Regions from separate parts of the Halobacillus sp. ABH2_015 genome, predicted to be linked through region 2. Evidence: predicted binding sites of a transcription regulator. Region 2 holds the regulator's gene; the other holds the start of a gene.
The links. The regulator LexA, encoded in region 2, represses DNA repair genes until DNA is damaged. The targets are predictions, from matches to a motif close to CGAACATATGTTCG.
Positions count from the first base shown of each region.

Region 1: ACXAD6_RS11135 (DNA polymerase IV) is a predicted target of LexA. The motif match lies at 3,066-3,079, and genes of this name have one in related genera.

Region 1 covers NZ_JBSWUG010000002.1:2,089,270-2,094,761, forward strand. The annotation lists gene ACXAD6_RS11110 (ABC transporter permease) at 1-233, opposite strand, end outside; gene ACXAD6_RS11115 (ABC transporter ATP-binding protein) at 230-931, opposite strand; gene ACXAD6_RS11120 (DUF3892 domain-containing protein) at 1,130-1,354, opposite strand; gene ACXAD6_RS11125 (small acid-soluble spore protein P) at 1,448-1,600, opposite strand; gene ACXAD6_RS11130 (YpzI family protein) at 1,615-1,743, opposite strand; gene ACXAD6_RS11135 (DNA polymerase IV) at 1,802-3,049, opposite strand; gene ACXAD6_RS11140 (M20/M25/M40 family metallo-hydrolase) at 3,236-4,360, opposite strand; gene ACXAD6_RS11145 (acyl-CoA carboxylase subunit beta) at 4,430-5,492, opposite strand, start outside.
Region 2 covers NZ_JBSWUG010000002.1:1,675,340-1,680,831, forward strand. The annotation lists gene glnA (type I glutamate--ammonia ligase) at 1-1,197, shown strand, start outside; gene ACXAD6_RS08895 (N-acetylmuramoyl-L-alanine amidase) at 1,430-2,530, shown strand; gene ACXAD6_RS08900 (hypothetical protein) at 2,618-2,848, shown strand; gene lexA (transcriptional repressor LexA) at 2,914-3,537, opposite strand; gene ACXAD6_RS08910 (YneB family resolvase-like protein) at 3,844-4,494, shown strand; gene ACXAD6_RS08915 (DUF896 domain-containing protein) at 4,596-4,829, shown strand; gene tkt (transketolase) at 5,001-5,492, shown strand, end outside.

The DNA of each region.
Region 1 (5,492 bases), 410 kb from region 2:
AACTCCTCCTCCCACTCCTGCAGCTTGGAGGAGTCCACCGGCTCAGAAGGTACGAAATGGAAGGTCTCCTGTTTATAATCTTCGGTAAACCTGGCGTTCCGCTCTTCCAACGTCGTCACAGCCATCGACAAAGAGACATACAGTGTAACAGCCAGCAGGAGGAGCAGAATGACACCGGCATATTGAAATTTCTTCTCTTTCAGTGTACGGATCATCGATTTTTTTAAAATCATGACCACGTCACCTGCTCAGGGTCCACCAGTGTCTCGTTTTCAAACGTCTCTACGATTTCCCCGCTGCTCATCCGGATCACCTGATGGGCCATCTCTCCGATTCCCTGGTTATGAGTAATGATGAGTACGGTCGTTCCGTACGTTTCGTTCACGTATTTCAGCAGCTTCAAAATATTCTTACCCGTATCCTCATCCAGGGCCCCCGTAGGCTCATCACATAACAGGATGTTGGGATTTTTAATTAATGCACGGGCGATGGCCACACGCTGCTGCTCTCCACCACTCAATTGAGAGGGGAATTTATCTTTTTTATCAAGCATACCCACTTTTCTCAGCGTATCCTCCATCGAAAGCGGATTACTGCTCAACTCCCGGCCGACTTCTACATTTTCCTCAACAGTAAGAGTGGGAATAAGGTTATACTGTTGGAAAATGAACCCAATATTTTTTCTTCGATATTCCGTCAGCTGTTTGTCCTTCAACTCATCAAGCGTCCGGCCATCCACTACAATCTGTCCTTCGTCATAGCGGTCGATGCCCCCGATCACGTTCAAAAGTGTGGATTTACCCGATCCGGAAGGTCCTAGAATTGTGACAATCTTTTTGTCCGGTACAGTCAGACTCGCCTCACGCAGCGCCTTAACCGTCACCTCTCCGCTTTGATACGTTTTTGTAACCTTTTCTGCGAAGATCGCCATTTCATCATCCCCATTAAAAAGTTTTGTAATATTTTATGTTTTATATTTCATTTTAAGTTTACAACACCCCTAAAAAAAGTCAACTACTTTTGAAATATTTATATGATATTATTTCATTTTTATCACATCCATCTGATTTGCTTACTGTTTACATACAAAAAAACCGGACAGAGCTTTGTATGCTCTGCCCGGTTTTCCTTAGAAAGAGGGAAGGTTGTCCAGGTTGTTGGATTGTATGCCATCCGGCTCACTGCGCAGATGGTCTTCCCCATCCTTACCACGAATCAGGTTCACGTGTTCCAACTCACCGATGCGCGCCATTTCGTGGGCCTGCTTATAATCGACCACACGCCCTGACGCCAGCTGCATCTCAACAATGCTTCCCTGACCGTTCTTTTTTACAGCGACAATTCGTTCCGGCATAGTTCTCAACCTCCTCCTTTATAGAATCCCCTGAAGCGTTGAGGCTATGAACAGCAAAGAATGGAAAAAGCAGCCGCTTCCGGCTGCTTTTGATTACATATCGTGCGATGTTTTTTGTTTTTGACGGGAATGACGGGCCTGCTTGGCTTTGTGTGAGCCCTGCGCCTTTTCGCCATATGCCTGATCCGGACCGAGAGGAATGTCCGGACGTGTTTGTTGTTTGGGTCCCATGCGGCGTCCACCCATTAGAAACCGCCTCCTTATCTGCGTTTTCGAGCAGGCTCCGGCCCCTCCATCATCGTCGCCCCTGGATAACTGAGGCTCTGATCACGGTCGGACTGGACCTTTCCAGACTTTTTCAATTTCTTTTCTTGTCGATCTCTACCCATGATTCCTTCCTCCCTTCCTGTTTAGTATGAAACAAAAAAGCGGAGTCATGCCTGGGAATCACTTTTTATAATCGTCCAGAAAGTCTTTTTGAAAGCTGGTGGATACTTTGGTTTCATCCGGATTCGTCAACGTGCGGAAAGGGTTTTTCCCGTATTTCTCTGTGAGTGTATCAATGGTTTTATACAACTTTTCCTTACCGGCATACTGTTCATAATTGAATAGATCAAGCTGCTGGGTGACCTCGGATTTTTCTGCGAGGTCACCGGCAGTTACACCGAGAAGCCGGACAGGGTCCTGGTTCCAGTGCTGGTCAAAAAGCTGGATGCTGTGTTGGAACAGTTCATCGGGTTTACTGATGAATTCCTGAAGCTGGCGGCTCCTCGTCACCGTTTTCCGGTCATGATACCGGATCATGAGCTGCACGTTCCTGGCAAGGACCTTTTTCCCGTTCATCCTCGCAGCAACCTTATTGGAAAGCCGGCGCAGGACGGTTTGGATTTCATCCTCGTCCGTCGTGTCATGAGGAAGCGTCGTGGAAGTGCCGATACTTTTGAAATCATGCACAGCTTCAGGGTCCACCAGTCTGTCGTCCATTCCGTTGGCTCTGTTCTGCAGACGCTCTCCATTGATACCGAGGATCCCTTTCAGTTCTATGACGGAATGCAAAGCAAGTCCGCCGATCGTTTCGATCCCAATTTTTCTTAACTTCTCTGCTGTTTTGGATCCCACGCCGTGCATGTCTTCAATCGGAAGCTTCCAAAGCGTACGCTCGAGATCCCTTTTTCTTAAAATGGTTATCCCCATGGGTTTCTTCATATCGGAAGCCATTTTTGCCAGAAATTTATTCGGAGCAATCCCGATACTGCATGGAAGATCAAGCTCTTCGGCGATCCGCTGCTGAATGCGTTCTGCAATTTCAGGAGGAGAACCTTGGTCGGAACAGTCGGTAATGTCCATGTAGCCTTCATCAATGGAGACAGGCTGGACGAGAGAGGTCACATCGGTGAGAATTTTGAACATCTCTTTGGATGCTGTGCGGTAGCGTTCAAAATTCGGCCGCATCACCATCAGGTCCGGACAGAGTCTTCGCGCTTCTCCAAGCGGCATGGTCGTTTTCACTCCGTATTTTCTTGCTTCATAGCTGCTCGTCACGATGATCCCGCGTCGTTCTTCCGGATTGCCGGCAATAGCTAAAGGCTTCCCTTTTAAGCTGGGATCAAAGGCAGCTTCCACTGAAGCATAGAAGCTGTTCATATCCACATGAAAAATGACCCGCCCTTTTTTTGGATACCACTTTGAAGCCATACGTCTTTCCTCCATTAGAACATTTGTTCTTTTATTATAGCATAGACCACGGGATGTATGGTGCGGACTGCTCGCACCGGAAAAGGCTGCATCATTCAAGTGAAAAAACAGCCGAAATAAAAACCCGCACGGCGCTTGAGATACACCGTACGGGTTTTGGATAGAAGAAGGGACTCTCCCTCTTCGTTAAGATGCCGCTTCTTCAGCAATAGCTGTAATAAATTCGGCAATTTTTTCAAGTTCAGCTACAGGGATGCGCTCATTGGTCGTATGGATTTCTTCGTAACCGACGCTCAAGTTCACCGTCGGAACTCCGTGGCCGGCAATCACGTTGGCATCACTGCCGCCGCCGCTGCGGAGCAGTTCGCTTTCCCGGCCGATCCGTTTGGCTGCCGAGCGGGCCACTTCGACCACTTCGTCACCAGCCTCCTGCTTATAGCCCGGGTACATGACCTGGATATCCAGGTCCACTTCTCCACCCATTTCTTCTGCTGTTTCATAAAATGCCTGTTTCATTTTCTCGACCTGCTCTTCCATTTTCGCAGGGTCGAGCGAGCGGGCTTCAGCGAGAATTTCGGCATGATCGCATACGATGTTGGTTTTCTGACCACCTTCAAAGCGTCCGATATTCGCTGTCGTTTCCTCATCAATACGTCCCAGAGGCATTTTTGCGATGGCGCGTGACGCCAGCGTGATAGCTGAAACCCCTTTTTCAGGAGCTACACCGGCATGAGCCGTTCTGCCTTTGACGACAGCATTGATTTTCGCCTGTGTCGGAGCCGCTACGACAATATTTCCAACCTGCCCGTCACTGTCAATCGCATAGCCGTATTTCGCTTTCAGGAGCGAACTGTCCAGAGCTTTCGCACCGACAAGGCCGCTCTCTTCTCCGACTGTAATAACGAATTGGATATCTCCATGCTCTACGCTCTGCTCTTTCAGAGAACGGATAGCCTCAAGGATGGCAGCAATCCCTGCTTTGTCATCCGCACCGAGAATCGTCGTTCCGTCCGTGACGACATACCCGTCCTCGATGGAGGGTTTTACGCCGTTCCCTGGCACGACGGTATCCATATGCGAAGTGAAGTAAATCGTATCGGCTCCATCTTTCGAGCCTTTGAGATTACAGATCAGGTTGTTGGCTCCGTGACCTGTCGCGTAAGCCGCCTCATCTTCCAGTACTTCAAGTCCGAGGTCCGTGAATTTCTTCTTGAGTACTTTGGAAATCTCTGCTTCCTGCGTTGTTTCGGAATCAATTTGGACGAGTTCTAAAAATTCGTCCAGCAAGCGCTGTTTGTTGATTTCTGCCATGGATATTTCCTCCTTCATATGTAACCACATTCCTCTTTGTACGTTAGCGGAACGAAAGAATCATGTCAATTAAAGAGGAATATTTCCATGCTTTTTATAAGGACGTTCCTCCCGCTTGTCCTGCAGCATATCCAAAGCCTTTACGAGTGTGCTCCGCGTTTCCCGTGGATCGATGACATCATCGATCATCCCGAGACCTGCAGCAACGTATGGGTTGGCAAAACGTTCGCGGTATTCATTGATCTTATTCTGCCTCGTTTCTTCAGGCTGGGCACTTTCCTTGATCTCCTTGGCGAAAATGATGTTGGCGGCTCCTTCAGGCCCCATGACCGCAATTTCAGCGTTCGGCCAGGCGTAGACAAGATCCGCTCCTATAGACTTACTGTTCAGCGCCACATAGGCCCCGCCATACGCCTTTCGGGTGATCACTGTAAGTTTGGGCACCGTAGCTTCTGAATAGGCATAAAGAATTTTTGCTCCGTGTCGTATGATTCCCCCGTGTTCCTGTTTAATACCAGGGAAAAATCCGGTTACATCCTCAAACGTAATAATAGGGATATTGAACGAATCGCACGTACGGATAAATCGTGCGGCTTTATCGCTGGAGTCGATATCCAGCCCGCCGGCCATATATTTCGGCTGATTGCAGACAAGGCCGACAGCCCTGCCGTCCATACGGGCAAAACCAACGACAATGTTTTTGGCAAAGTCTTTTTGAATTTCAAAGAATGACGACTCGTCCACCACTTCATCAATAATGACGCGGACATCATAAGGACGGATGGGATCAAAAGGAATCTTATCGGTCAGGTCCGGACGGAAATGATCCCTCGTTTCTTCCTGGATCATTGGTGTTTTCTCTTCGTTATTCTGAGGAAGATAACTGATGAGCCTCCGTACAGCATCCAGGGCCTCCGCTTCATCCGTTGTCTTCATATGGGCATTTCCACTGAGCGTATTGTGAACGCCGGCGCCTCCGAGATCCTCAGCGGATATTTGTTCTCCCGTGACCGTCTCTATGACTTTCGGTCCCGTAATGAACATCTGGGACGTCTTTTCCACCATGATGACGAAATCGGTGATGGCCGGTGAATAGACCGCTCCACCTGCACACGGTCCCATAATGACTGAA
Region 2 (5,492 bases):
GACGGAAAAATGATGTTTGACGGATCCTCCATTGAAGGATTTGTTCGTATCGAGGAGTCAGATATGTACCTGATCCCTGACCTGGATACGTTTGTCGTTTTCCCATGGACGTCAGAAAAAGGGAAAGTGGCCCGATTCATCTGTGATATTTACAACCCGGACGAAACTCCTTTCGAAGGATGCCCGCGCTATAACTTGAAGCGCAACATTAAGAAAATGGAGAAACTCGGATTCTCTGCCTTTAATATCGGTACAGAACCTGAATTTTTCTTGTTTAAATTAGACGAAAAAGGCGACCCATCCCTGGAGCTGAATGACCGTGGCGGTTATTTTGACCTCGCTCCTACCGATCTTGGGGAAAACTGCCGTCGTGATATTGTGCTGGAACTTGAGGAGATGGGCTTTGAAATCGAAGCCTCCCACCACGAGGTTGCCCCGGGTCAGCATGAAATTGATTTTAAATATGCAGATGCTGTGAAACACTGTGATGATATCCAGACCTTCAAGCTTGTTGTTAAAACAATCGCGCGTCAGCACGGTCTGCATGCAACCTTCATGCCGAAGCCTCTGTTTGGTGTGAACGGATCTGGTATGCATGCCAACATGTCCCTCTTTAAGAATGGGAACAATGCGTTCTTTGACGAAAGTGGAAAGGAACAGCTTTCCGATGTGGCTTATCAGTTCACAGCAGGCATTATTAAGCACGCAACAAACTTTACAGCGGTGACCAACCCGACTGTAAACTCCTATAAGCGTCTCGTGCCGGGATATGAAGCGCCATGCTACGTAGCCTGGTCCGGACAGAACCGCAGTCCGCTTGTTCGAGTACCGACGTCCCGTGGCATTAGCACACGTATTGAAGTGAGAAGTGTGGATCCAGCCGCCAACCCTTACATGGCAATGGCAGTCCTGCTTGCTGCGGGTCTTGATGGTGTGGAAAATGGACTTCAGGCTCCAGCACCAGTAGACCGCAACATTTACGTTATGGATAAAAAAGAACGTGAGGCTCACGGTGTCAAAGACCTTCCTGCAACATTATATGATGCATTGGAAGAGCTTCAGGAAGACCCGATCATGGTGGAAGCTCTCGGTGAGCACCTGTTCGAGCATTTCATTGAAGCGAAGGAAATCGAATGGGATATGTTCCGTACCCAGGTTCATCCTTGGGAGCGCGAGCAATATCTGCAGACCTATTAAATAGAAAGACAGAAGGCCCTGACTTACATAAGTCGGGGCTTTTTTATATTTTCCTCAGCATCTGCCGTTGGAATCACCCCGAATCCTGGGAGAAAATCTAACATGGTTCATCATTTTATAGGAAAGGCCGACACCAACGTTCTTATCCAAGCATACATTTGGAGTAGGATGATAGAAGAATGTCCTAGTAAACCCCCTTTTCCAGGAAGGAAGAGTGGAGAGAGGGATGTATATGGCAAGATTAATCAATCCAACAGGGAAATGGAATGGACGTACAGTAGCTTTGGATGATGGACATGGAATGGAAACTCCGGGAAAAAGAACGCCATACATTCAGGAATTAGGCAGACAAATCAAGGAGAACGAATTCAATCGTAAAGTTGTACAGTATTTATCGAACATTCTGCTGGATCATGGATTCCGCGTGCTTCTCGTAGCACCGACAGATGAAGACACACCATTATCCTACAGGACGAGAGCGGCCAATGAGAACAATGCGGATATTTATGTATCCGTTCACTACAATGCTTTTGATGGGTCCTTTGGCGGGGCAGATCCAAACGGAATCGAACTTTACGTCTATCCCGGATATTTGAACCGGTCCGCCGGGCGTCTTGCTTCATCACTTGCGAAATACTTACGCCAGGGCACCGATCAAAACTTCAGAGGGATTAAAGAAGCGAACTTCCACGTTCTACGTGAAACGGATATGCCGGCAGTGTTAACAGAGAACGGCTATATGGATAACAAGCGGGAAGCATTATTGATGATTGACGAACGCTTTCAAAAAGAAGTTGCAGAGGAGCACGCTCGGGGCATTTTAGAATACTTTGGAGTTCTGTTCAATGGCGGAATCGACTATCTTTCGCTTGGGGATACCGGCGCGGAAGTCAAGGAAATGCAGGAGAACTTATTAAAACTGGGTTATACCATGAATGGTTATGGAGCTGACGGCAGCTTCGGTCCTGCCACAGAAGCGGCAGTCAAGGCTTTTCAAAAAGACCAGAAGCTTGAAGTGGACGGCTTTTATGGACCGAAAACGAAAGCGGCTGTGCAGAAAGCCTTGGAAGACCTGGATAAAGGAGAAGAGGAAATGGAAAAATTGGCAGTTGTCATAAATTCTTTTGCGGATTTTCCTGCCGTTGAAGCGCTGGCAATCCGTAAAAATGCATTAATTGCACTTAGAGCCGTAGCAGAAAAACGTCAGGTGGCTGAACAAATTATTGTGGCTGGAGGAGGCACAGATGGGCTTAAGGGGAGTAATTTTATTGACTTGACGGGAAAAACCAGATTGGAAACCTCCCAAAACATTAAAAATTATTTAAGTAAATAAAAGAGCTGCAAAACATTCCAGTGTACATTTCCCTTGTTCCTGCATATAATAAATGTAGAACAAATGTTCGGTTAAGGGGTGTGCACAATGGAAACGATTTTCAAACAGTCTGTAGAAAATAAGAAGATCATCGATATGATCTATCTATCTAAGGGGAAACATTGGTCTCAGCGTTCTGTAAGAGTGATTAAAAACCATCCTGATGCCATCCTTGCTTATTGTCTGCAGAAGAAGAGCGTCCGCACATTTTTGAAGAAGAATATTTATTCTGCTGATTTCCGGAGACGGAATAAAAGAAATCGTACGGGGGCTTCTTAACGTTCATATTCTCATGTTCAATACAAAAAACGGCGGGATTGCTCCCGCCGTTTTTTGTATGTGTATTAATGAACGGTACGGTATAAGCCGACGACTCTTCCGAGAATGGATACATCATTTAAAATGATCGGTTCCATCGTGGCATTTTCAGGCTGAAGACGGATGTGATTCTTCTCTTTAAAGAATCGTTTGACAGTAGCCTCTTCCTCTTCCGTCATAGCCACAACTATATCCCCGTTCTGGGCAGTCTGCTGCTGTCTGACAATGACCATGTCCCCGTCAAGAATGCCTGCCTCAATCATACTTTCTCCTTGAACGATAAGGACGAACGTATTGTCTTCCGATCCTGCAAGCGTATCCGGGAGGGGAACATATTCTTCAATGTTCTCTACCGCCGTAATCGGTGAACCAGCCGTAACTTTACCGATGACAGGGGCATAAGTGGCTTCCCCGCGGGGGATACTGTGGTCTTCTTCCAGATCAATCACTTCGATGGCCCTTGGTTTCGTAGGATCCCTGCGGATATATCCCTTTTTCTCAAGACGGGATAAATGACCGTGGACGGTTGAACTGGAGGCCAGCCCTACAGACTGACCGATCTCCCTTACAGATGGGGGATATCCTTTTAGTAGAACCTGTTCTTTTATGAAATCTAGTATTTCCTGCTGCCGCTTTGAAAGTTTGCTCATAGATTAGCACCTCGTACATAGGATTATAGTAACCACATTGTACCATGCCATCCTCAAAAATACAAACAAGCGTTCGAAAAAAGTCGTTGACAAGAACATACATTCGTCTATAATAGGTATTAGAAAATGCGAACAGAGGTTCTTAGGAACGTTCGTTCTTAAATGGAGGGTTAATTATGTTTAATAAACTATCAAAACTGGACTACACTTATATCGTTTTGTTTATTGTTAGTTTTGCTATTCTCTATTATTCTATGGTTACAAGCGGATAAACCTTGAAAACCAGTAGAAGCGGGGACATACATCATGAGAGTAATCCTATATTGTCGCGTAAGCACGGAAAAAGAGGCCCAGGTCAGCTCCTTGAAAAGACAGAAGGCAGAACTGTATGCCATGGCCGAACACCATGGAATGGAAGTGGCCGCCTGTATAGAGGAGCAGGCGAGCGGGTATGAGATTGAACGGGAAGGTGTTTTCCAGATGCTTGATGCTTTTTCCAATCACGAAGCAGAGGCTCTGTTGGTTCAGGATGAGACGAGGCTGGGCAGGGGAAATACAAAAATCGCTTTGTTCCATCAATTGAACCGGTTGAATGTTAAGGTTTATTCCTTAACCCATAACGGGGAACTGCATCTTTCCGAGTCAGACTCCATGGTTCTTCAGATTGTGGGCATCGTTGAGGAGTACCAGAGAAAAATTCATAATATGAAAATCAGGCGGGGGATGCAGAAAGCGGTCGCCGAAGGCTATGATCCATCTTCGAACCTGTCCAATCAGCATCTGGCAGCGGGGAGAGAGAGGAAGGAATTTCCGATCGAAGAGGTTGTCAGGCTCAGAGGGAGTGATTTGACGTTCAAGGACATTGCGGCAACACTAAGAGGGCTTGGGTATGATGTATCCAAGGCAACGGTTCACCGCCGCTATCAAGAGTACATATCACTTGAAAAAGAAGAATAGGCAGGTTACTATAGGAACATAAGGGAGACAAGAGTCTTAGGGCTGCTTGTCTTTTTCATGTTCTAAAGCTGATCCAGACTATAAAAAAAGGAGAAGGATCTATGTTATCTCAAGAAAAATTGGACCGTATAAACGAATTAGCCAATAAATCAAAGCAGCAGGAATTATCGGAAGAAGAGAAAAGCGAACAGAAGAACCTGCGTCAGGAATATTTACAAAGTGCCCGTAAATCATTCAAAAACCAGTTGAAAGGTGTCACGGTTATCGATCCTGCCGGGAATGATGTGACTCCTGCCAAACTGCGTCAAATGCAGGAAAACGAAAAGAAAAACTAAACGACTGAACCGATCCGCATCTTCTTTAAAAGGTGCGGATTTTTTTCGTTTAATTCTACAGAAACACGGGGAAATTAAGGAAGGGCGGAGGACAAAAGTTTGCACAACGCCTTGTTTCATTATAGGATAATACATGGTACATATACCTGTACAGAAAGGGGATTATTGGAAATGGCAAAAAGTCTTGAACAAACTTCAATTGATACCATTCGAACACTAACGATCGACGCAGTAGAAAAAGCAAGTTCCGGTCACCCGGGTATGCCTATGGGGGCTGCTCCAATGGCTTATAAACTCTGGACGGAATTTATGGATCATAATCCTAAAAATTCAAACTGGTTCGACCGCGACCGTTTCGTCCTCTCCGCAGGACATGGATCCATGCTTCTATACAGCCTTCTGCACCTTTCCGGCTATAACGTGACAATGGATGATCTAAAATCATTCCGTCAGTGGGATTCTAAAACTCCCGGACACCCGGAATATGGACATACAGACGGTGTGGAAGCAACAACCGGTCCTCTGGGACAGGGACTCGCAATGGCAACCGGAATGGCGATGGCTGAAGCCCACCTTGCCGGAAAATACAACCGCGAAGGCTACAACGTCGTGGACCACTATACATTCTCCATCTGCGGTGACGGTGATTTGATGGAAGGAGTT